Regions from separate parts of the Aureimonas phyllosphaerae genome, predicted to be linked through region 2. Evidence: riboswitches for the same ligand, from Rfam matches in the RefSeq annotation. Region 2 holds a riboswitch; each other region holds the start of a gene.

Region 1 (7,349 bases), 830 kb from region 2:
TGGGCCGCTTGGTGGATTGTGACCGCGTCCGCCGGGCGGACGCCGTGGATGACGACGACGCATGCCCTCCCTTCGAGGAGACGGGTGAAGCCCGCAGTCTCGACGGTTTCGCGAAGGAGGTGGTCCGCGATCCGCGCGGAGGGAACGAGGCGTCTTGCGAAGTACCCCGCGTCGGGGTCGAGGCGGAGACGGCGGTTCACGACGACGCCCTCCCCGAGGGCGACGGTGGCGCCGACCGGCGAAACCGTCCGCAGGTCACCGCACGGTCGCGCGGTCGCGCGATACCGTGGTTGGCGGGCGGGGCGTGGCTGGCCTCGGGATGGGGTTCGAACGGCCAAGGGCCGCTGGCAGAAATGGCAGGCATTCAAAGGACCCTGGATGCGGCCGCCGTTTTGACGGCCTCGGACTGACGGTTCGCGAGGGATCAGTCAAAGGGGCCTATGGGGCGTCCGGGCCCGGTCACGGACGGGCCCGTCACGCACGTGGCGGCACGCGGCCATGCGTGCCGTGCCGTCCTTGCGCGTAGACGGGCGCGAGCCGGCCACTCGCCGCCGCGGGAGGTTCCCCGTCCGGATCGCATGCTCACTCGAGCTCCGGCAGGTGGCGGGAGACCTTCAGCCGGAACTCGTCGGCGAACGCGTCAACGCGGTCCCTCGTCGAGGCCATCTCGCTGATCGACCACGGAAGCCGCCGCAATGGCCCGAGGCGTGACGAGCCGAACGCCGCCCAGGCCGCCGCCTGCCACACCAGTTCCGTGCCGTCCCCCTCCCGGTGCCAGTCCTGCACGTAGGCCAGGAGGGCCGCCTCGCCCGCGACCGCCAGCGCCGCGTCCGCGTCGCCGAGAAGGGCCGCGTAGATCACGCAGCGCAGGCGCAACGTCCCGTCGGGGTCCGACTGCGGCGGGATGCGGCATGCCCGCAGGACCGAGAGGACCGCGGCCCCGTCGATCCCGCCGCCCGGTGCGGCTCGGCGTGCGGCTTCCGACAGGGCGCGGAGGGACGCGGCGGCCTCGCGGTCCAGCGATTCCGCGGGCACGGAGCCCACGAATCCTTGGATGTCGGTCCGGATGTCGCCGCCCAGCGGCGGATGCCCGCGCAGGAGCTGGTCGGCGGAAGGGAGGATCGAGCCGGACGCGGCAGCTCCGCGCCGCTCCCTGTCCGCCGCGCGGGCGGCCGCGCGGTCGCGGCGGGCCTGCGCCATGCCGAGGATCTCGTCGAGGGCGGGCGGTACGGATGGCACGTCGCGAACTCCCGTCTCGGCGCGGCAGGGCCGCCGGCCCGGTGGTGGCCCGCGAATCACCCTGGCATGGGTCGGCGGCGATTCCTTACGACGGCGCGCGCTTCGGTGCAACTGAATGCCCTCATGGGATACCCGAGTGCACTATTATCGTAATTGTTGACAAGAGCGTCCCGTGAGCGATCCTCCGCCGCGATGCCCGTCGATCCCAACCTCCTGCGAGCCGCCCGGCTGCTGGCCGACCTGTCCCTCGAGGACCTTGCCGAAAAGGCCAAGGTCGCCCGCCGCTCGCTGCTGAACATGGAGGCGGGAAAGGGGGACTGCATGCTGTCGACCATGGAGAACGTGAAGCAGGCCCTGGAGGCCGCGGGCGTCGTCTTCATCGGCGAGACCGAGTTCCACGGCCCCGGCCTGCGCGTCACGCGGGACGTCGCGGCGGGCTGGACGCGGACGCGCTCGGCGCAGGCGCGGAGCCGCAAGAAGAAGAAGGTCGAGGCTCCCGGCTGAGGCTCGGCCGCACGCCGTCGCGCATCGTGCGGGAGGTCGCGGGCTGATGCCGCGGGAACGTCGGCACCCCCGGCGGACCGTCGGGTGGCATGGCGCGGGCACAGGCGACGCGTCGGCAACCCATGCTTGGCGACGGCGTGCCGAACCAGCTTCGGAATGACTTCGCGAGAAGGCGCGGGCGTCCGCGCCGGCGCGCGGGCCCAACCTATGGCTCGGATCGAAGGAGATGGTGTCTGCGGCGGGATTCGAACCCACGACCCCAGGATTCATACCACTTCGACTTTCGCCGCCGCCTCACGGCGTTCGTGGTCTGGACTGTCCCTTCACCGTGGACCGAAGCCTTTAGGTGCTGCCCTACCAGTCTCTACACCTTCCGGATCGCTCCGGCTTGGCTCGGGATCGGCACCTCGCGAGCGCGAGAAGCGTTCCCCGACTTTGAGCAGATCCGACGCGAACTTTCGAAGCGCGCCGCCCAATTTGATACCAGGAATCCTGTGCTCTATCCTGCTGAGCTACGCAGACGAAAACGACGACGACCGCTGGTGGGCGCCCCGTCTGTCATCGCAGGACCGTACCGCATCGAATGCCCTGACACAAGCGATCACGTCCGAGGTGTGAGGGGACTGGTCTGCGGACGCCTTGCGTTGTGACGAGCGACGAACGGTCGTCGGTAACTTTACCACCCTCGAAAGCCATTGAAAGCAGCGACTGGTAAGCTGGTCACCTATGGAACTTGCTCTATCCTGCTGAGCTATGAGACCGACCGGGACGAAGCTTATACGAACGGTCCGCCGAGGGCCAGCCTTGCCGCAAGACGTCAGCGCCGCGCGGGATCGGCCTGCAGCAGGAAAACGGCTCGCCCATCTGCGAGGTCGATCGTCACCTCCCGGCCAATCGCCTCGTTGCTCTGTGTCAGGATCGACGAGAACGCGATATCGGCGCGATCCAGCGGGAAGCGTGCGCCTTCGATCGTCAGGCCGCGAAGGTCGGAGAACTTGAGGATCGAGAACTGCGCGCCGGGCTCGGACGCGAAGGCCTGTCGCCCTGCCGCGAGGGGAAAGGCCCATTCGCGGCCGTCGAACATCGTCACGGGGCGCCCCGCCGCGCTTTCGCGCAGGGCCACGACAAGATGCGAGAAGACATGATCCGTTCGCCCGCCGAAGGCACCGACGAGAAGCACGGAGCTGGCGCCCCGCTCGAAGGCCTCGGAGATCGCGATCTCGCCGTCGGTCCGATCCTTGTCGCGCGGCCATTCGTGGCGCGGCACGTCGACGGGGTCTTCGCCCTCGTGCGAGTCGAAATCGCCGACCCAGAGTTCCGGGCTGAGCGCCAGGGTCGCGGCATGCGCGATGCCGGCATCGGCCGCGATCGTACGCGTACCGCGCACCTCGGCCAGAAGGCGCGCCGACGCGTGGATCGGACCGGCGAGAAGGATCGTGAAGCGGCTCATCGCGCCAGCGCATAGCGTATTGCCGCGCGGCTGGGGAGAGTTGCACGTCGCGGGCCACCAACCCCTTGCTCTCCCGGCGTGATCCGGGCAACGTTGTGGCCGCTCACACGGGGTGCCCTTGCCGGGGCTGAGAGGCTGTCCGCCAACCCGCTGAACCTGATCCGGCTCGTACCGGCGGAGGGATGGGGGGCTTCCGCGGCAGGTGGTCGAGGGAGCGCGCATCGAACTCCGGCAAGAGGAGTTCCATTCATGCGCCTGGCCCTTTCCGCGTTCTGCGCCGCCGCCGCCGTCCTGCCGTCGATCGCTCTTGCGCAAGACGCCGACCGGCCGGTGCTCACCGTCTACACCTACGAGAGCTTCACGCCGGACTGGGGGCCGGGCCCGCGCATCGAGAAGGCGTTCGAGGCGCAGTGCGGCTGCGATCTCCGCTTCGTCGGCCTTGAGGACGGCGTCGCCATCCTCAACCGGCTGAAGCTCGAAGGCGAGGGCACGCAGGCCGACGTGGCGCTCGGGATGACCGCCGAGCTCGTGCCCGAACTGAAGGCGACGGGCTTGTTCGCTTCGTCCGGCGTCGACCTTAAGCCGCTGACGATCCCCGGTGGCTTTTCCGACGATACGTTCGTGCCCTTCGACTATTCCTATCTCGCCTTCGTCTACGATTCCGAGAGCATCGCCGACCCGCCGAAGAGCCTTGCCGAACTTGTTTCCGGCGATCCCGACCAGAAGATCGCGATCCAGGATGCGCGCACCTCGACGCCGGGCCTTGGCCTGCTCCTCTGGATGAAGGCGGTCTTCGGCGACCAGGCGGAGGCGAAGTGGGCCGAGCTGTCCCGCCGCGTCCTCACCGTGACGCCCGGCTGGAGCGAGGCCTACGGCCTCTTCACCAAGGGCGAGGTGCCGATCGTCCTGTCCTATACGACCTCGCCGGCCTACCACCAGATCGAGGAGGGAACGGACCGGTACAAGGCCGCCGCCTTCTCGGAAGGGCACTACCTCCAAGTGGAACTTGCGGGGATGCTGCGGACCTCGCGCCAGCCCGAGCTCGCGCGCCGCTTCCTCGCCTTCATGCTGACGCCGGAGTTCCAGTCGATCATCCCGACCGGTAACTGGTCGCTGCCCGCCGCCCCGACCGGCGAGCCGCTTCCCGCCGCCTTCGACACCCTCGTCCAGCCGTCGCGTCCGCTGGAGATTCCGGCTGCCGACGTCGCCACCCATCGCGCCGAATGGACGGCGGAATGGCTGCGGGGTCTCGGGCGCTGAGGACGGGCGAACGACCGGGCGCGCGCATCGGGGACGATGCCCGGCGCCGGCGCCGGGCCGGGATGCTGGCGGCCGCTTTCGTGCTCGGCTTCTGCCTCCTGCCCCTCGCATTCCTGCCGCTCTTCGCCGGCATCCCGCCGGCCTCGCCCGTCGCTCTTCTCGCCGATCCCTATCTGCGCACGGTCCTCGGCTTCACGCTTCTGCAGGCCGTCCTGTCGACCCTCCTCTCGGTCGCGTTCGGGGTGCCCCTAGCGCTGGCGCTTGATCGCCTCCGCTTCCCCGGCCGTGCCCTGCTCCTGCGCCTCTTCTTCCTCCCGCAGGCGCTGCCCGTCCTGGTCGGCGCGCTCGGGCTCATCACCGTGTTCGGCCGAAACGGGGTCGTCGCCGACGCCTTCGTGCTCGCGGGCCTCCCGCGCCCCTCGATCTACGGCCTCACCGGCATCCTCGTCGCGCACGTCTTCTTCAACATGCCGCTCGTCGCCCGGCTGACCCTGGGCGGCCTCTCCGGCGTGCCGGCGGAAAGCTGGAAGATCGCCGGGCAGCTGTCGCTGTCGCGCTGGGCGACATTCCGCATCGTCGAATGGCCGGTGGTCCGGCGCACGCTCGGTCCCGCCGCTGGCCTCGTGTTCATGCTGTGCGTCACGAGCTTTACGCTCGTGCTCGTGCTGGGCGGCGGGCCGGGTGCGACGACGCTCGAGGTCGCGATCTACCAGTCGCTGCGCTACGACTTCGATCCGGCGCGCGCCCTCACGCTGTCGCTCGTCCAGGTCGGGCTGGTAGCGCTGCTCCTCCTGCCGACGACGGGCTGGACCGGTGGCGTGGACGCAGGGTTCGGCCTCGCGCAGGCCAGTCGACGCTTCGATCGCCGGTCGGTGCCGGCCTTCGCCTGGGACGCCACAGTGGTCGCGACGGCAACCGCGTTTCTTCTCGCGCCACTTCTCGCGATCCTCGTGGCGGGCCTGCAGGCCGATCTCCCGCGGATCGTCGCCGATCCGGCGTTTCTTGCCGCGCTTTCGCGCAGCCTTGCCATCGCGGTCGCAGCCTCGATTCTCGGACTGGTCCTTTCCGCGGCCCTCGCATTCGGCACCAGCGGCGCGGGTCGCGGCGGTGGCATCCTCCTGTCGCTATCCAGCAGCCTCGTCCTGGTCGTGCCGCCGATCGTCGTCGGCGCCGGCTGGTTCCTCACTTTGCGCGAAATCGGCGACGTCGCCCGGTTCGCGCCGGCCATCGTCGTGATCGGCAACGCGATCCTCGTCGTGCCCTATGCGACACGCATCCTCGCTCCCGAAGTCGCCGCGGTCGCGCGACGGCATGGCCGCCTCGCCGATCATCTCGGCCTCAGAGGCTTCGCCCGGCTGCGGCATGTCGAATGGCCGGCGCTGCGCCGTCCGCTGGCGCTCGCCGGCGCCTTCGGCATGGCGGTTTCGCTCGGCGATCTCGGGGTGGTCGCCCTCTTCGGCAATTCCGACCTCGTCACCCTCCCCTATCTCCTGCTCCAGCGCATGGGCAGCTATCGCTCGACCGATGCGGAAGGTATCGCGCTTCTTCTGGCGCTCCTGTGCCTCGGACTGATTCTCCTCGCCGAGCGCGGTCTCGGCGGCCGAAAGACACCCGAATGAACGCCATCGAACTCGACGCCGTCACCTTCGCGCACGAGACGAGCGGGATGCGCTTCGACCTCAACGTCGCGCCGGGCGAGTGGTTGGCGGTGATCGGTCCGTCGGGCGCGGGGAAATCGACCCTGCTCGACATCCTCACCGGTTTCCTGAAGCCCGAATCCGGCACGGTACGTCTCGAAGGGCGCGATGTGACGGACCGCTCGCCGGCCGAGCGTCCGATCAGCGTGGTGTTCCAGGACGACAACCTCTTCCCGCACCTGTCGGCCGAGCGAAACGTCGCGCTCGGCATCAGCCCGACCTGGCGGCTGCCCGAAGCCGCCCTCGCCCGGGCGCGCGATGCGCTGGCCCGCGTCGGGCTCGGTGCCCTCGCCGGGCGGTTGCCGGGCGAACTGTCCGGCGGCGAGCGCCAGCGCGTGGCGCTGGCCCGCGCGTTCCTGCGCGAGCGACCGATCCTTGCGCTGGACGAACCCTTCGCAGCCCTCGGGCCGGCTCTGCGCAAGGAGATGCTGGACCTCATCGATTGCCTGCGGGTCGAGGCCCCGCGGCCGCCCGCGATCGTCATGGTCACGCATCATCCGGGCGACGCGCTCGGACACGCCGACCGTTTGGCGTTTCTGGAGGCGGGACGGATCGTCCTCAGCGGCACGCCGGACGAGGTCCTTTCGGGGCGCCATCCCCGCGTTGCCGCCTATCTCGGCGCGACGCGCGGATCCGAACCCTAATTTGGTCCCTTTCCTCTCTCATGGGGCAGCGTGCGGGCGAGGCGTTTCATGGCATCCTGTGACGCGCCGGCCCTTCCACGGCTCGGCCCTGATCGGCTAGACCGGAAGACGATCCGGACGGATCGGCATGTGTGGGGACATTCTGGAATGCGACAACGGGCGCGGCCAGCGGGAACGGAGCGGGCGAGGAACGGCATGGGCCGGGCCCTGCGCACAGGTTTCGCACTGCCCTTCGCGCTGTGGCTGGCTGGCTGCACCACGCTGACCGGCGGCTTGGAGGACGTGGCGAGCGGCGCGGGCACGGAATCGAGCCTCGTCGCCCCGGTCAACCGCGCGCCGGTGTCGTTCGAGGCGGTGCAGTCGAACGATCCCCAGTCGCCCATCGGCAAGTCGCAGCACCCGCGCATCCTCGCGGCCTATGGCGGCGCCTATTCCGACCCGAAGCTCGAGCGCATGCTGGCCGGCATCGTCGGCAAGCTGAATGCCGTGTCGAGCGATCCCGGCCGCGCCTATTCGATCACGGTCCTCAATTCGCCCAACATCAACGCCTTCGCC
Region 2 (7,349 bases):
ATCCCCGGAAGAACCACGATCCGGAGAGATTCGAAGCCGAGGGGCGCGACGATGCTGCACGATATGCCGTTGATCGAGACGATCGTGGCCGGACTGGGCCTCGCCTTCGTGTTCGGTACGCTCGTGAACCGCTTCGGCATCTCTCCGATCGTCGGCTATCTCCTGGCCGGCATCAGCGTCGGACCGTTCACGCCGGGCTTCGTCGCTGATCAGGGGCTGGCGACGGAACTCGCCGAACTCGGCGTGATCCTCCTGATGTTCGGCGTCGGACTGCATTTCAGTTTGGCGGACCTGATGTCGGTGCGCGCGATCGCCCTGCCGGGTGCCGTCGTTCAGATCGCCTGTGCAACGCTCCTCGGCATGGGCCTCGCCTGGCTTCTCGGCTGGTCGGTTGGGGCGGGCCTCGTGTTCGGGCTTGCTCTCTCCGTCGCGTCCACCGTGGTGCTCCTGCGCGCGATGCAGGAGCGGCGACTGATCGAGACGGGAAAGGGGCGCATCGCGGTCGGCTGGCTGATCGTCGAGGATCTGGCAATGGTTCTGACGCTCGTGCTGCTGCCGGCGTTTGCCACGGCGCTCGGCGGGACCGCGCCGAGCAGCGGGAGCGGCGTCTTCACCGATCTCGGGCTCGGCGTCTCCGGCGTCATCCTGATGACGGTGTTCAAGCTCTGCCTCTTCGTCGTTCTGATGCTGCTGGTCGGACGGCGAATCATTCCATGGGCGTTGCAGATGACGGCCAGCTCCGGGTCGCGGGAGCTGTTTCGTCTTGCCGTGCTTGCGATCACGCTCGGCGTCGCCTTCGGTGCGGCCTCGCTGTTCGGTGTGTCGCTGGCGCTCGGCGCCTTCTTCGCTGGCATGATCATGGCCGAGTCGGACCTGAGCCACCGTGCGGCCGAGGACACGCTGCCGCTGCGTGACGCATTCGCGGTCCTGTTCTTCGTTTCAGTCGGCATGCTGTTCGATCCGCGAAGCCTGATCGAGGATCCGCTTCCGATCCTCGCGACGGTGCTGATCATCGTCTTCGGAAAGTCGCTCGCCGCCTTCGTCATCGTGCGCGCATTCGGACACCCCGTGTCGACTGCCCTCACGATCTCCGTTTCGCTGGCGCAGATCGGCGAGTTCTCGTTCATTCTCGCGGAGCTCGGCGGGCGATTGAACATCCTTCCGCCCCAAGCTCGCGACCTGATCCTCGCGGGCGCGATCCTGTCGATCATGCTGAACCCGATCCTCTTCTCCTCGATCGACCGCCTCAGGCAGAGGCTCGAGCGCGGGGCGCTCGTGGAAGCAGCGCCGTCGGTCTCACCGGCGACGTTCGGCGGGGGCAGGGGGCACGAGCCGCAGACACAGCCGGCCGGTACGGTGCCGACGCACATCCCGGCCGGCAGCGTTGCGATCGAATCGGAGAATTTGAGACCGACCGCTCTCGTCGACCACCTCGTCCTCGTCGGCTACGGCCGTGTCGGTTCGCGGATCGCCCAGCGATTGGCGGATGCAGGACGGTCCTTTGTCGTGATCGAGGACGCGGACAAGCGCGTCGCCCGTATCCGAACGGCGGGTCTGGAAGCGGTCGTCGGAAACGCCGTGAAGCCGGAAGTGCTCGGCGCGGCCAATATCGCCAAGGCGCGCGATATCGTCCTTGCGTTCCCGAACAGCTTCGAAGCCGTTGCGATCATCAACGCGGCGCGCGCCGCCAACCCGTCGGTCCGCATCACCGCCCGCGTCCATTCGGGCGAACAACGCGAGCGACTGATCCACGCTGGAGCGGACACGGTAATCAACGGCGACGAGGTGACCGCAAGGGCCATCGCGGAACACCTACTCGATGCCCGGTCGGACCTGCCGCCTGGCGACGGTCCGATTCTGCAGGCGGAGGAGCCGATGAACGGCGCGGCATTGACAGCCGGGTCGGATCGCTTACCCTGAAGGCTTCCAGGGGGAGTTCCGACAGGGAACTGAGAGGCCGGCTCGAATGCCCGGCGACCCCATGAACCTGATCCAGTTCGCACTGGCGTAGGGATGGAGTGACCCGCTCCAGAAGGGCTTGCCGGACGCCGTCGAACGCGTCCGGCCCTTTGCCGCGGCGGGCGAATTCCCTTCCAGCCGCCATTACGACTGATCGCGGCTGGGGAGCGGCGATGACCATCCACGTGCTGGGAGCCGGTGTGGCCGGGCTCACGACGGCGCTGCGTCTTGTCGAGGCGGGGAGCGACGTCGTGGTTCACGAACGGGGCGCCGATCTCGGCGCTTCGGCCTCTTGGCTGGCCGGCGGGATGCTGGCACCCTTTTGCGAGGCGAGCGTCGCGGATCGCAGCGTCATCGTGCCAGGGCTCGAGGGGATCGGGTTCTGGAAGGGCGTGACGGACGTCCGAATGAACGGCACGCTGGTGATCGCTTCAGGCCGAGACGCCGCTGATCTCAATCAGTTCGCCGCACGGACGCAGGCGCACCGCTGGCTGGACGCCGAAGAGCTGTCCGCGCTGGAGCCCGATCTCGGCGGCCGTTTCCCGCGGGCGCTCTTCTTCGATGGCGAGGCGCATCTCGACCCACGCCGGGCGCTGAACGATCTCTGCCGGCGGATCGAGGCGGCCGGAGGACGCGTTTGCTTCCGGTCGGCCGTCGATCCCTCCGGTCTCGGAGGCGAACGGGTCGCCGACTGTCGAGGGCTTGCGGCCGCCATGCCCCGTCTTCGCTCGGTACGCGGCGAGATGGCAATCGTGCGATGCCCGGATGTCCATCTCAAGCGGCCGGTCCGGCTGCTTCATCCGCGCTGGCCGATCTACGTCGTGCCGCGCGACGACCATGTCTTCATGATCGGCGCGACGATGGTCGAGAGCGAGGCCGCCGGCGGCATCACGCTTCGCTCGGCCGTGGAACTCCTGACAGCCGCTTTCGCGCTGCACCCGGCGTTTGCGGAGGCGGAGGTGCTGGAGGTCGGCAGCGGGCGCCGCCCGGCGCTGCCGGACAACCTTCCTCGCGTCGACCGCACCGAGAACGGCGTCGCCTTTTCCGGCCTTTATCGCCACGGATTTCTCCTGTCCCCCGCCTTTTCGAAGATCGCTGCCGACATTCTCGTCGGCGCCAAGGAGCCCGCATGAAGATCCGGTTGAACGGCGAGCCCTGCGAGATTGCCTCTTCTGACCTCGATGCGCTGCTTGCCGAACTCGACTACCGACCCGAGGCTGTGGCGACGGCGTTGAACCGCGAGTTCGTGCCGCGGGCTGCGCGCGGAAGCACAATGATCGCGGAGGGCGACGCCGTCGAAATTCTGTCGCCGATGAAGGGGGGCTGAGATGCGCCTGTATGATCGGACCTTCGCCTCGCGTCTGATGCTCGGCACGGCACTCTACCCCTCGCCGGCCGCCATGCGCGAGGCGATCGTGGCGTCGGGCGCGGAGATCGTCACCGTCTCGCTCCGCCGGGAGGCGGCCGGGATCGGGAAGGGCGGACCGGGTTTTTGGGACGAGATCCGCGACCTCGATCTCGCGTTCCTGCCGAACACGGCCGGTTGTCACACCGTGAAGGAAGCGGTGACGACGGCGCAGATGGCCCGGGAACTTCTCGACACGGACCTCGTGAAGCTTGAAGTGATCGGCCACGCCGACACGTTGCAGCCCGACGTGTTCGGTCTCGTCGAGGCCGCCCGGATCCTCATCGGCGAGGGGTTCAAGGTTCTTCCCTATACGACCGAGGATCTTGTGGTGGCCGAACGGCTGCTCTCCGCCGGTTGCGAGGTGCTGATGCCGTGGGGATCGCCGATCGGTTCTGGTCTCGGCCTCAACAACCGCTACGGGCTTCGGTCGCTGCGGGCACAGTTTCCCGATGTGACGCTGATCGTCGATGCCGGTCTCGGCCGCCCCTCGCACGCGGCCGACGCGTTGGAACTCGGCTACGACGGCGTTCTTCTCAACACGGCCGTCGCCAGCGCTGCGGACCCTGTCGCCATGGCCCGGGCCTTCCGGCTGGCCGTCGAGGCGGGACGCATCGCATTCGAGGCCGGCGGGATGGAGCCCCGAGATATGGCCGCGCCGTCCACTCCCGTTTTCGGAAAGGGGGTGCTGGCATGATCGCCCTCGATCCGTTCTATCCCGTGCTGCCCGACGCGCACTGGATCGAACGGCTGGTGCCGCTCGGCATCCGCCTTGTGCAACTGCGGGCAAAGGACATGACGGTTCCCGAACTGCGCTCCCACATCCGGCGTTGCCGCGCGGTCTGCGCAGCGCACGACTGCGTCCTCGTCATCAACGATCACTGGCGGCTGGCGATCGAGGAGGGGGCGGACTTCATCCATCTCGGGCAGGAAGATCTGGCGGAGGCCGATCTGTCCGCGATCCGCGGAGCCGGGCTTCGCCTCGGGCTCTCGACCCACGACGAAGCAGAGCTCGCGACGGCTCTGGAGGCGAAGCCCGACTACGTCGCGCTCGGTCCGATCTGGCCGACGGTCCTCAAGAAGATGAAGTGGGCGCCCCAGACGCCGGCGAAACTGCAAGCATGGCGCAAGGCGATGGGGCCGCTGCCGCTTGTCGCGATCGGTGGAATCACGGTTGAGCGATTGCCATCGGTCTGGGAGGCGGGAGCCGACAGTGCGGCCGTCGTCACCGATATCGTTCGGCATCCCGACCCGGAATCGCGGACCCGGGATTGGATCAGCGTGACGCGCCAGCGGTTGCAGCCGATCGCGTGATCATCAGGAAAAGCGCAGGAGAAAATTTCTGCGCGCCACCACTCTCATAGGTTGCATTCTCGCATAGGTTGCATCTACAGTGTGCCGTCTTCCGTAGGATAGTGGACAGGAAACGGCCGGTGTCGCTCGCAAAACCCTTCAATACCCGCCCGCTCTACCAGCAGGTCGCGGACGAATTCATCTCCCGGATCGTATCGAAGACCTGGGCACCCGGCCAGGCCATCGAGAACGAGGCCGAGATCGCCCGTTCGCTCGGCATCAGCCTGGGCACCGTGCGAAAGGCCTTCGACATCCTGACCGAGCACAAGCTGCTCGAGCGTCATCAGGGCAAGGGCACCATCGTCGCCGACTTCGAAGGCGGCAAGATGCGTAGCCGCTTCTCCAACGTCTTCGACCGGTCCGGAAACCGGATTTCGGGCGAGGTCTCCGTGGGCAAGGTCGTCCTCGCAACGGCTCCGCCGGAAGCCGCGGACATTCTCGGTGTGAACGGCCGGACGCCCGTCCTCCAGTTCGAGCGACGCCGCACGCATCTCGGCCGCCTGTTCATGACCGAGGAGGTGTTCCTGCGGGTCGATGCGTCGGCGAAGACCATGTCGCAGGAAGGCCTCGAGAGCATGGCGACAGCGCGCTGGACCGGCCAGGATCTGGCCACCCACAAGCGCGAAAAGGCGACTGCGGAAGCCGCCACCGCGGCCGACAAGCGCAACTTCAAGTTGACCGGCGAGGCTGCGATCCTGCGGCTTCAGCGCGTCATCTGCTCCTATCAGGATCGTCCGCTCGAGCTGCGCTTCGCGCGCTGCCACCTCGGCAACGATCTCGTCTACGCCAACAGCTGAGGCAGGGAGGCGCCGGCTCGCCAGCGCCTTAATTTTCCCTTAACGGTCTAGCGGCGGCATGTTGGTCCGCGCTTCGACCGTCGAGGAGCCGCATGGCCGCGTCCAATTCCTACACGCTGCGAGGGCAGGTCTCCCGGCTCGAACTGACCACGCGCATGACGCTGGCCATCCTCGCGACGGCGAGCGGCATCTTCACCTATCTCGGCGTGCGTGAACTTCTGGACGGCGACGCGACGACGGTCTTCTTCGGCGCGGTGATCTATTCCGTGTCGGTGTCCGTCGGCATCTACGCGTTCTGGTCCTATCTGATCCGCATCATGCCGCATGTCCGCCGGCCCTCGGGCCGCCGCATGCTCTATCTCGCGATGGCGATCGGCTCCTGCATGATCATGGCGATGTCGGCGTGGCTGAACGCCGCCGCGCTGGCGGGCGCGGCCGCGCTTGAACAGCACATGTCGATCACGACGGAAGAGTATCAGAGCAAGCTGAACGAGGCGCATGAAAACGCGCTGGCGGCCCAGAGCCTTCTCCCGGATATCCAGCTCGCAGCCCAGCGCTTCGCCCGCCTGTCCGACGAGGAGCGCTCGTCCGGGGCGCTGACCGGCACGTCCGGCTCGGGAACCGTGGTGCAGCTTCTCAGCCAGATGTCGACGCAGCTCGTGAACCTCGCGCAGGAGATCGAGGCCTCCCGCGATGACGTCAGCGCCCTGTTCAAGGAGGGGGGCGACCGGCTCGGCGAGATGCGCCGACTGGTGGCCGCCGACGGCAGCGTCAAGGAACGCGGCACCGATTACGCGGCGCAGGCGACGGAGCTTGCCGGCATCATCGGCTCGCTGCAGCAGACTTCGGTCGCGCCCTCGGTGAAGCGCGCGGCGGAAGACCTCGGGCGAACGTTCATCGCTCCCGCGGCCGATGGCGGCAATGCCGGACTGCAGGATCGTCAGACGGCGGTCGTCGGACAGGTCGAGACGGCCGTTCGCCAGCAGAGCCTCGCGCTCGCCTCCGCGGCTGACGCCATTCTGGAACGGCCCCGCGTCGAGACCGTGCGCTTCACGCCGCTGTCTGCACCCGATGCCGTCGTGATGTATGCGCGCGACTTCCTGCCATCCTGGGCGGGCGCGATCGCGATCGATCTCCTGCCGGCGGTCCTCGTCTTCATCCTGTGCATCGTGCAGGACCAGATCCGCCGCGAGGAGGGGGAGGAGGATGCCGAGATCGGCGACATGAGCGCGGTCGACATGATGCGCGCGATGCGCATCCAGCGCCGTCTGATGAGCGAGGTGGCGGCGACGCCGATCGAGGCGCCGCCCGTCGATCCGGCCGACGACATCGTGCAGCAGAACGATCCGGCTCCCTTCGCCAAGACGGCGAGGCTTTAGGCCGCCGTGAGCGACCATCTGGCGTCACCGGGCTGGATCGAGCGCCGGCTCCTCTCGCTGCCGGACGGCGCAATGCTCCGCCTCGTCTTCTTCGGTGTCCTCGCGATGGGGGCCTCGATGCTGGCGCAGGACGTCCTGAACGTCGTCGGCGACGCGGGCGATCGCGACCGCCTGACGCGGACCGAGCCGCTCCGCTTGCCTCGTCCGCAGCCGGGCGATCAGATCCGGCCCTATCTCCCGCGTGCGGTCCCCGTCGCGCCGGATCGCGGCGAGCCTGTTCTTCCCGGCTACGACGCGCCCCCAGCCAGCGACGCCATGGCGAAGGCGATGTCGTTCCATCTTGGCTCCGATGGCGCGGCGTCCGCGGTCGGGCGGATCGACGCGAGCACGGCGGAGGCCTTCCGGCGGTTTCTGGATGGGGAGGGGCGCGACGTGCGTCGTCTGGCCCTGCATTCG
Region 3 (7,349 bases), 1.7 Mb from region 2:
GTCGAAGAGTTTGGCGGCATCGACATCCTCGTCAACAACGCGGCGGCCCAGACCACCAACGAGGACCTTGCCGACATCGACGACGATGAGATGCAAGCGGCCTTCCAGGCCAATGTGTTCGCGATGATCCGCCTCGCCAAGGCGGCCGTTCCGCACATGCAGCCCGGCTCGTCCATCGTGAACACGACGAGCGTGCAGGCAAAGGTCGCGACCGAAAAGATGATCGTCTACGCGGCGACCAAAGGCGCGATCTCCAGCTTGACGATCGGGCTCTCCAACCTCCTCGCGCCACAGGGCATCCGCGTGAACGCGGTCGCACCCGGTCCGGTCTGGACGCCCATCCAGCCGATCGCCAAGGATGCGGAGACGCTGGAGACGCTCGGCCAGAACACGCCGCTCGGTCGCGCCGGGCAGCCCGGGGAACTGGCTGCCGCCTATGTCCTCCTCGCCTCGCGCGAAGGCAGCTACATGTCCGGTGCGGTGATCCCGATCACCGGCGGGATGCCGATGTACTGACACGACGTAACGATGCATCACGGGGGAGCTTCGGTCGCTCCGCCGTGATGCTCCTGCGATCGAAGAGCGCCACGAGGCTCGATCGCATCGCCAAGGGAGACGGCAGGGCGCAAGCGTCTCTACGGTCATCGGATCGAACGGGCCTTTGCGTGCCGCATCGGCAAGCGATTTGCGTCATCGAATCGCAGCGGATGGCGCGTCGGCCGACCCGCATTCCCGATAGATTCGGGCGTAGGGGACGCAATAGGGGCAGAAACCCGGCGGGGAGGGCACGACAAGCCCATTGCCCATCTCGAAAATCCGCAATCACCGGAACCCAACCGCAGGCTGGAGGAGTTGGAGAAAGACCTGCTTACCGCTTTCGAGGTCCCTATGCTCGCCCCTCTTCTCATCGGCCTCGTGGCCGGACAGCGCGCCATGACGCCCCTTGCCGTTCTCGCCGCGGCGGCGCGACGCGGGGCTCTTCCGACGTCGGTTCCCGGCGTCCGGCTTCTCTCCGTACCGCTGGTCGCGACCGGCGCGATGGCGCTGGCCGGCGGTGAGATGGCGGGCGACAAGATGCGGACCGCACCGGACCGCACCGTCGCCGCCGGCCTCCTCGCCCGCAGCATGACGGCAGCATTTGCCGGCGCAGTCCTTGCAGAACCCGGCCGCCGCGCGGAAGGTGCCGCGATCGCCGTCGCCGCTGCGGTCGGCAGCTCGTTCCTCGGCCTCGCGATTCGAAAGCGAGCCATGGCCCGCTTCGGTCAGACGCGCACGGGGCTTGTCGAAGACGCCGCCGTCGCCGCGCTCGCGCGGGCGATCGTCTCCCGCAAGACGTGAAGATCATCGCGGACGATCCAATCCCGGACGTTTCGGCTCGTCCATTGCAGCGGAAACGTCGCGCAGAAAGCGGACGTAGGTCACCATCATCGATCCGTGCCGGAGACGGCTCGTCGCTTCAGAGGCTTCGAAGGAGTGGTGTCGCCCGACCCGGCCGTCGGCCCAGGAAAATGGTGCTGCGAGAGAGGATTGAACTCTCGACCTCTCCATTACCAATGGAGTGCTCTACCACTGAGCTACCGCAGCAAGCCGACGGCGGCTCTATTGCCATAGGCTGGCGGGGAGCGCAAGGCGTGTCGTGTGACGGTTTTTTCGACGGGGGCTTTGAGGGGGGTGGACAGGCGGATAGGGCCTGACTATAAGGCGCGGACCGAACGGAACGACCCGCCTGGGCCGGCTCCCGAACGGCGCCCAAGTAGCTCAGTTGGTAGAGCATGCGACTGAAAATCGCAGTGTCGGTGGTTCGATTCCGCCCTTGGGCACCACTTCCCTCGGTCTCTAAATCTCGATCAGCGTCCTACGGCACGTTTCACATCGCCTGACCTTCGCTCAGGCGTGGGACGCGGGTTCGTTGAGGCCCATCTGCCAGAAGTCGCTCTCCAGCCGGCAGGCGGTGGCAAAAATCTTTTCGAGTTCGCCCGCGCGTTTTTGTGTGAGATGTCGCTGTGCGAGCCGGTCCAGATGCGAGCGCGCGCGCATCGCGACGCCCTGGTAGGCGTCGCCCGCGTATTCCATGATCCAGTCTCGATAGGGGTGCGGGGCGCCACACGAGGGCGTGAGGCGACGGGCGATCACCGCATAGCCGATGACGCATGGGGCCAGCGCGACATGAAGGTCGAGGAGGTCGCCGCCCTGGCCGCAGTCGAGGACGTAGCGCGTGTAGGCAAGCGTCGCAGGGTGCTCCTCCGCCGCCTCGAGCGCCGCCGGGCTCAGCCCCCATTCGGCGCAAAGCCTGACATGCAGCGACAGCTCGACGTCGAGGATCGCACCGAGCGCCTTGTGTGCGGCGCGCATGTCGTCGAGCGTCCGGCTCTTGTAAACGGCCAGCGCGTTGGCGCGGGCGAACTGGATCAGGAAGAGGTAGTCCTGCTCGAGATAGCGGCGGAACGCCGGCGCGGGCAGGCTGCCGTCGCCCATCCGCCGGACGAACTCGTGGTCGATGTAACCGGTCCAGTGCGAGCCGGCAGTCGCGGTCAGGTGGTCGAAGAGATCCATCGTCAACCCTCGTAGGCGGCATCGAAGAAGGCGCGTTCAAGCCGGACGGCGCGGGTGAAAAACCCGCCGACGCGCACGGCTTGCGACGGGCCGACGCGATCGAGCTCGGCACGCAGGAACGAGACGAACTCGCCGAACTCGGCATTGTCGTGCAGCGTGATCCACTCGGCATGCAGGAAATGCGGCGGCCGGGGATAAGGACAGCGTCGGGCCCATTCGAGATACAGCCATTCGGCGACCGTCAGGACCGCGATGGCGCACGGATAGGAGCCGGCCTGCGCCGCCTCGCGCATCAGGGCGCGGAAGCCGCGGGTCGCAGCCTTGTCCGGATCGCCGATCCGCCGTTCGACGTCGATCCCGAGCGCCTCGAAGGCGCGCAGGAAATAGGTGTTCTCCTCGCCCGCGATCGTCCCGGCAAAGCGGGCGAGCCGCAGGCGGGCGTCGAACGTGTCGGCGGAGGCGATAGCCGCGCCGAGAAGCCCCAGGAAGTCGTCGAGGAAGCGATGGTCCTGAACGAGGTAGGACGCCATCACGCCCGGCGCGACCGAACCGTCGCCGAGTTCGCGCACGAAGCGATGCGCGACGCCGGCGCTCCAGTCGGGTTCGCTGGCCTCGCGCAGCGCATCGGAGAAGCGGGGGTTCAAGGAGCGTCTCCAAGCATCGAAGCAGGCCACCAGCGATGGAAATGGTGGACGGGACCGCGGCCGGAGCCCACGCCGAGCGTCATGCCGGCTTCGAGGGCGTCGGTGAGGTAGGCCTTGGCCCGGACGGTCGCGTCCCGAAGTTCCGATCCTCGCGCCAGTTCGGCGGTGATGGCAGCCGCGAGCGTGCAGCCCGTGCCGTGATCGTGGCGCGTTGCGACGCGCGGCGCCGACAGGCGCTCGACGCGTTCCGGTCGGACGAGAAGATCGACGCTGTCCGAGCCCGTTCCGTGCCCGCCCTTCACGAGAACGGCGCGTGCGCCGAAGTCGAGGATCGCGCGGCCCTGCTGTTCCATCTCGGCTTCGCCCGAAGCCATCGGCCGATCGATCAGAAGCGCAGCTTCGTGAAGATTGGGCGTCGCGACGTCGGCGAGCGGCAGGAGTTCGGAGCGCAGCGCCTCGATCGCCTCCTCTCGCATGAGGCGATCCCCGGAGGTTGCGACCATCACGGGATCGACGACGGCGCACCGTCCATGCGCGCGCAGGCGCTCGGCAATCGCGCGGATCGTCTCGGTGCGCGACACCATGCCGATCTTGATCGCACCGACGGCAAGGTCCGACAGGACCGCGTCGATCTGCGCTGCGACGATGCCGGGCGACAGGTCCTCGATCGCGGTCACGCCGCGCGTATTCTGAGCGGTGACGGCGGTGACGACGCTGGCGCCAAAAACGCCGAGCGCCGAAAAGGTCTTGAGGTCGGCCTGGATGCCGGCCCCGCCGCCCGAGTCGGAGCCTGCGATCGTGAGCGCGATCACGGTCACGGGGTCAGCTCCACGGCATAGTCGGCCAGCGGAGGCGCGGCATCGAGAAGGCCCTTGTCTTTCATGAACGTGGCAAAGCGCGCGTAGCGGCCGGCGTCGAGCGCGAAGGGGCGCTTGGCGAAGCGCGGGAGGGTGTCGGCGAAGGCGCGCCGGTTCAACTCGTCGTCGAGATCGGGATAAGCCTTGAGGAACAGAGCGAGCGCCTCGTCCGGATGATTGGTCGCAAAGATCGCCGCCTCTTCCACGGCGGCCAGGAACCGCGGCAGGCGCGGATCGCCGAGCTTGTCACGGCTGGTGACGAGGATCAGTTCGTCATAGGCGGGGACGCCGTTCTCCTCGGGAAAGAATGCCCGGCCCTCGTGGCCCTCGAGGCGGATCTGCGTGAGTTCGAAGTTCCGGTAGGCGCCGATCGTGGCATCGACGTTTCCCGACAGAAGTGAGGGCGTCAGCGCGAAATTCACGTTCACGAGTTCGACGTCGGAGAGCGAGAGGCCGGCGGAGCCGAGCATCGCCGAGAGCACGGCTTCCTCGATGCCGGCGACGGAATAGCCGATCTTGCGACCCTTGAGGTCGACGAGCGTCTTCACCGGTCCGTCGGCACGCACCATCACGGTGTTGAGCGGGGTCTCGACCAGCGTGCCGAAGCGCACCAGTGGCAGGCCGGCCTTCACGTCGAGCATCAGGTTGGGCTGGTAGTGGACGGCGACGTCGGCCTCGCCGGCAGCAAGGAGCCGCGGAGGCGCGGACGGATCGGCCGGCGGGACGAGGTCGACGTCGAGCCCGCGCGCTGCGAAGAACCCCTTCTCGCGCGCGACGACGAGCGGCACATGATCCGGGTTGACGAACCATTCGAGGAGGACGGTCAGCTTGTCGGCTGCAAGCGCAGGGGCCGGGCCGAGCGCTGCGAGCGCGAAACCGATGGCGGCAAGAAGCGGGCGAAGGATCATCAGGTCGAGGTCCTCGAGAGGGGCGGTCGTTTCAGGAAGGGCGGGGGCTGGTCTTCGAACGCCCACGGCGAGAGGCGGGGCGCGATCTGGTCGACGAGGGCGCGCAGCGACAGCGTCAGGGCTGCGAGGATCGCCAAGGCTGCGAACAGGAGGTCGGTCTGCATCCGCGCGTTCGCCTGGATCATCAGGAAGCCGAGTCCGCCCGACGCGCCCACCCATTCGCCGATCACCGCCCCGAGCGGGGCGAGGGGGGCTGCGACGCGCAGACCGCTGACGAGGGCGGGCATGGCAAGGGGAATGCGCACGTGCCGCAGCGCCTGGAAATGGCTCGCCTCGGTCATCGCCGTCGCATCGAGAAGCTCGGGGTCGGTGCGCCGAAGGCCGTCGGCAAAGGCCGAGGCGACGGGAAAGAAGATGATGAGGGCCGCCATAACCACCTTCGAGGCCAGGCCGAAGCCGAACCAGAGAACGAGAAGCGGGGCGAGGGCGAAGACCGGCATCGCCTGAAGGATCAGGACCTGCGGCCAGAGGATGGCCCCGAAACGCGGGAAGGCGACGGCGGTGAGCCCGGTGACCGCGCCGGTGGCGACACCGAGGATCAGCCCGAGCGCCACTTCCGTGAAGGTGACGAGCGATTCACGCGCCAGCCGGCCTGACTGCGCGACGAGCGTGCGACCGACTTCCCAGGGCGCCGGCAGCATGTAGCGCGGCGGCTCGAGAAGAAGCACGATCGCCTGCCAGGCGAGAAGCCCGGCGATGAGCCCCATTACGACGGTGCGAAACGCGCGCATGCGAGAGCGTCAGGCGCGCGGTCGCAGGCTCTTCGATGGGGATCGATGACGGTCTGGAACGTGGAAACGGCGCATGCGATCTCCCCGGCCGGGCTGCGGCCACAAGAGATCCGGATTTCGAGCGGAGACAACGAAGGCGGTGACGCCCATTCCCGTTCCTACGCCGGTATGACCCGGATCAGGTTCAAGGGTTCGGCCGGCCGGCCATCTCAGCACCTGTGTGGTGCACCCCTCGGAATGTCGAAATGATTGCGCAGCCGGGCTGCGGAGTCAACGAGGCCGGAAGACCCGGCACTCGTCTGATGGCGGCCGGCGACGCCGCCTGCCGCACGGACTGGCGGTCGGTCAGGCCGGCGAGCCGTCCTCCTCTTCCTCCATCGAGACGGCGACGTCGGCATTGGCCGATAGGCGCACCGTCTGGCCCTCGACCTCGGCGACGAGGCCGATCGGCACGTAGTGATGGTGGCCCTTGTGATCGCCTTCGCCGCTGTCTCGGCGCGTCAGCTTGATCCGGTGCTCCTCGACGCGGTCGACCGTGCCGACATGCACGCCGTCGGCGCCGATCACGTCCATATGTTCTGCGATGTCCTGCCGCATGGTGCTTCTCCCGTCCTGGCGAAGTTTTACGTCGTCAGCGCGCGACGAAGCGGTTCTCGTGCGTGCCGTCGTCCTTGCGCTGGTCGCCCTCGACTTCGCGGGCGGCGGCGGCCCAGAAATCATGCTCGTGCCCAGCCGGGCGGCCGGCCTTTTCCCAGAGGAAATAGGCCAGGTTCCGGATTTCCTGATCCCTGTCCGACGTCATCGCGGTCTCCTCGCACGCGTTCCGGTCCTCCGTTTGCGTGAACCGGCGCCTTCTGCCCGCCGGCCGACCGGAGTTCGACCTTTTGTTCCGGGTACATATGACGGCCCGTCCCGCCGGGAAGGCGTCGGCACAGGTGCGGCGAGGGCAAATTTTGGCTGGACATCGCCGGTTTGGCGATGCGTCGACCGGCGTCATTTGCCGGACCGTGTTTCCATGCTATGGCCGCTGCCGCACGTGCCGCGCGCTTTCCGGCGGGCGGGCGACGATCATTCCCCGTGGTACCGCTCCGTCCGGGCGCGCCGCAAGACAGAGGCGAAGGCGTCGAGCCTCTTGACCCCACCGTTCCGATCCATCCCGGAGGCCTCGTTCGAGGAATGACCAGCGGTCAGGCGGCCCCAGCGGCCGAGACGCAGATCCAGACGCGCGAGAACCCGCACGCCAAGAGCCTTGGACCTCTGATCCTTGGAAGTATCGGCGTCGTCTATGGCGATATCGGGACCAGCCCGCTCTACGCCATGAAGGAATCGCTCCTTCATGTCGGCGGCGTGCCGTCGGCAAGCGAGATCATCGGCATCGTGTCGCTGCTGGTCTGGTCGCTAATCTTCGTCGTCACGGTGAAATACGTGATGCTGATCCTGCGGGCCGACAACCAGGGCGAGGGCGGTCCGCTGTCCCTCATGGCGCTTGCGCAAAAGGCGCTCGCCAAGCCCAACAAGGTGATCCTCGGCCTTGGCATCGTCGGTGCCGCGCTGTTCTACGGCGACGCGATCCTGACGCCGGCCGTCTCGGTTCTG

What was found. A riboswitch is a leader RNA that binds a small molecule or an ion and turns the genes downstream of it on or off. The one in region 2 is predicted to bind thiamine pyrophosphate.
Region 1: it holds a riboswitch for thiamine pyrophosphate, as region 2 does, so the genes downstream of both, thiB (thiamine ABC transporter substrate binding subunit) here and ACLNGM_RS13210 (FAD-dependent oxidoreductase) in region 2, are expected to answer to the same signal.
Region 3: it holds a riboswitch for thiamine pyrophosphate, as region 2 does, so the genes downstream of both, ACLNGM_RS21325 (ABC transporter permease) here and ACLNGM_RS13210 (FAD-dependent oxidoreductase) in region 2, are expected to answer to the same signal.

What each region holds. Positions count from the first base shown of each region.
Region 1 is NZ_CP181348.1:1,950,704-1,958,052, reverse strand. It holds gene ACLNGM_RS09095 (AAA family ATPase) at 1-200, opposite strand, end outside; gene ACLNGM_RS09090 (hypothetical protein) at 583-1,239, opposite strand; gene ACLNGM_RS09085 (helix-turn-helix domain-containing protein) at 1,432-1,743, shown strand; gene ACLNGM_RS09080 (thiamine diphosphokinase) at 2,561-3,193, opposite strand; TPP riboswitch at 3,292-3,393, shown strand; gene thiB (thiamine ABC transporter substrate binding subunit) at 3,443-4,453, shown strand; gene thiP (thiamine/thiamine pyrophosphate ABC transporter permease) at 4,429-6,072, shown strand; gene ACLNGM_RS09065 (ATP-binding cassette domain-containing protein) at 6,069-6,794, shown strand; gene ACLNGM_RS09060 (M48 family metalloprotease) at 6,990-7,349, shown strand, end outside.
Region 2 is NZ_CP181348.1:2,784,159-2,791,507, forward strand. It holds gene ACLNGM_RS13205 (cation:proton antiporter) at 52-1,920, shown strand; TPP riboswitch at 1,920-2,031, shown strand; gene ACLNGM_RS13210 (FAD-dependent oxidoreductase) at 2,133-3,092, shown strand; gene thiS (sulfur carrier protein ThiS) at 3,089-3,286, shown strand; gene ACLNGM_RS13220 (thiazole synthase) at 3,288-4,061, shown strand; gene ACLNGM_RS13225 (thiamine phosphate synthase) at 4,061-4,678, shown strand; gene ACLNGM_RS13230 (GntR family transcriptional regulator) at 4,798-5,514, shown strand; gene ACLNGM_RS13235 (hypothetical protein) at 5,607-6,893, shown strand; gene ACLNGM_RS13240 (ATP-dependent Clp protease proteolytic subunit) at 6,900-7,349, shown strand, end outside.
Region 3 is NZ_CP181348.1:4,436,478-4,443,826, reverse strand. It holds gene ACLNGM_RS21365 (SDR family oxidoreductase) at 1-516, shown strand, start outside; gene ACLNGM_RS21360 (DUF4126 domain-containing protein) at 889-1,338, shown strand; tRNA gene ACLNGM_RS21355 (tRNA-Thr) at 1,510-1,584, opposite strand; tRNA gene ACLNGM_RS21350 (tRNA-Phe) at 1,748-1,823, shown strand; gene tenA (thiaminase II) at 1,888-2,553, opposite strand; gene ACLNGM_RS21340 (TenA family protein) at 2,556-3,197, opposite strand; gene thiD (bifunctional hydroxymethylpyrimidine kinase/phosphomethylpyrimidine kinase) at 3,194-4,015, opposite strand; gene ACLNGM_RS21330 (ABC transporter substrate-binding protein) at 4,012-4,959, opposite strand; gene ACLNGM_RS21325 (ABC transporter permease) at 4,962-5,753, opposite strand; TPP riboswitch at 5,892-5,996, opposite strand; gene ACLNGM_RS21320 (DUF2171 domain-containing protein) at 6,099-6,350, opposite strand; gene ACLNGM_RS21315 (DUF2934 domain-containing protein) at 6,385-6,555, opposite strand; gene ACLNGM_RS21310 (potassium transporter Kup) at 6,930-7,349, shown strand, end outside.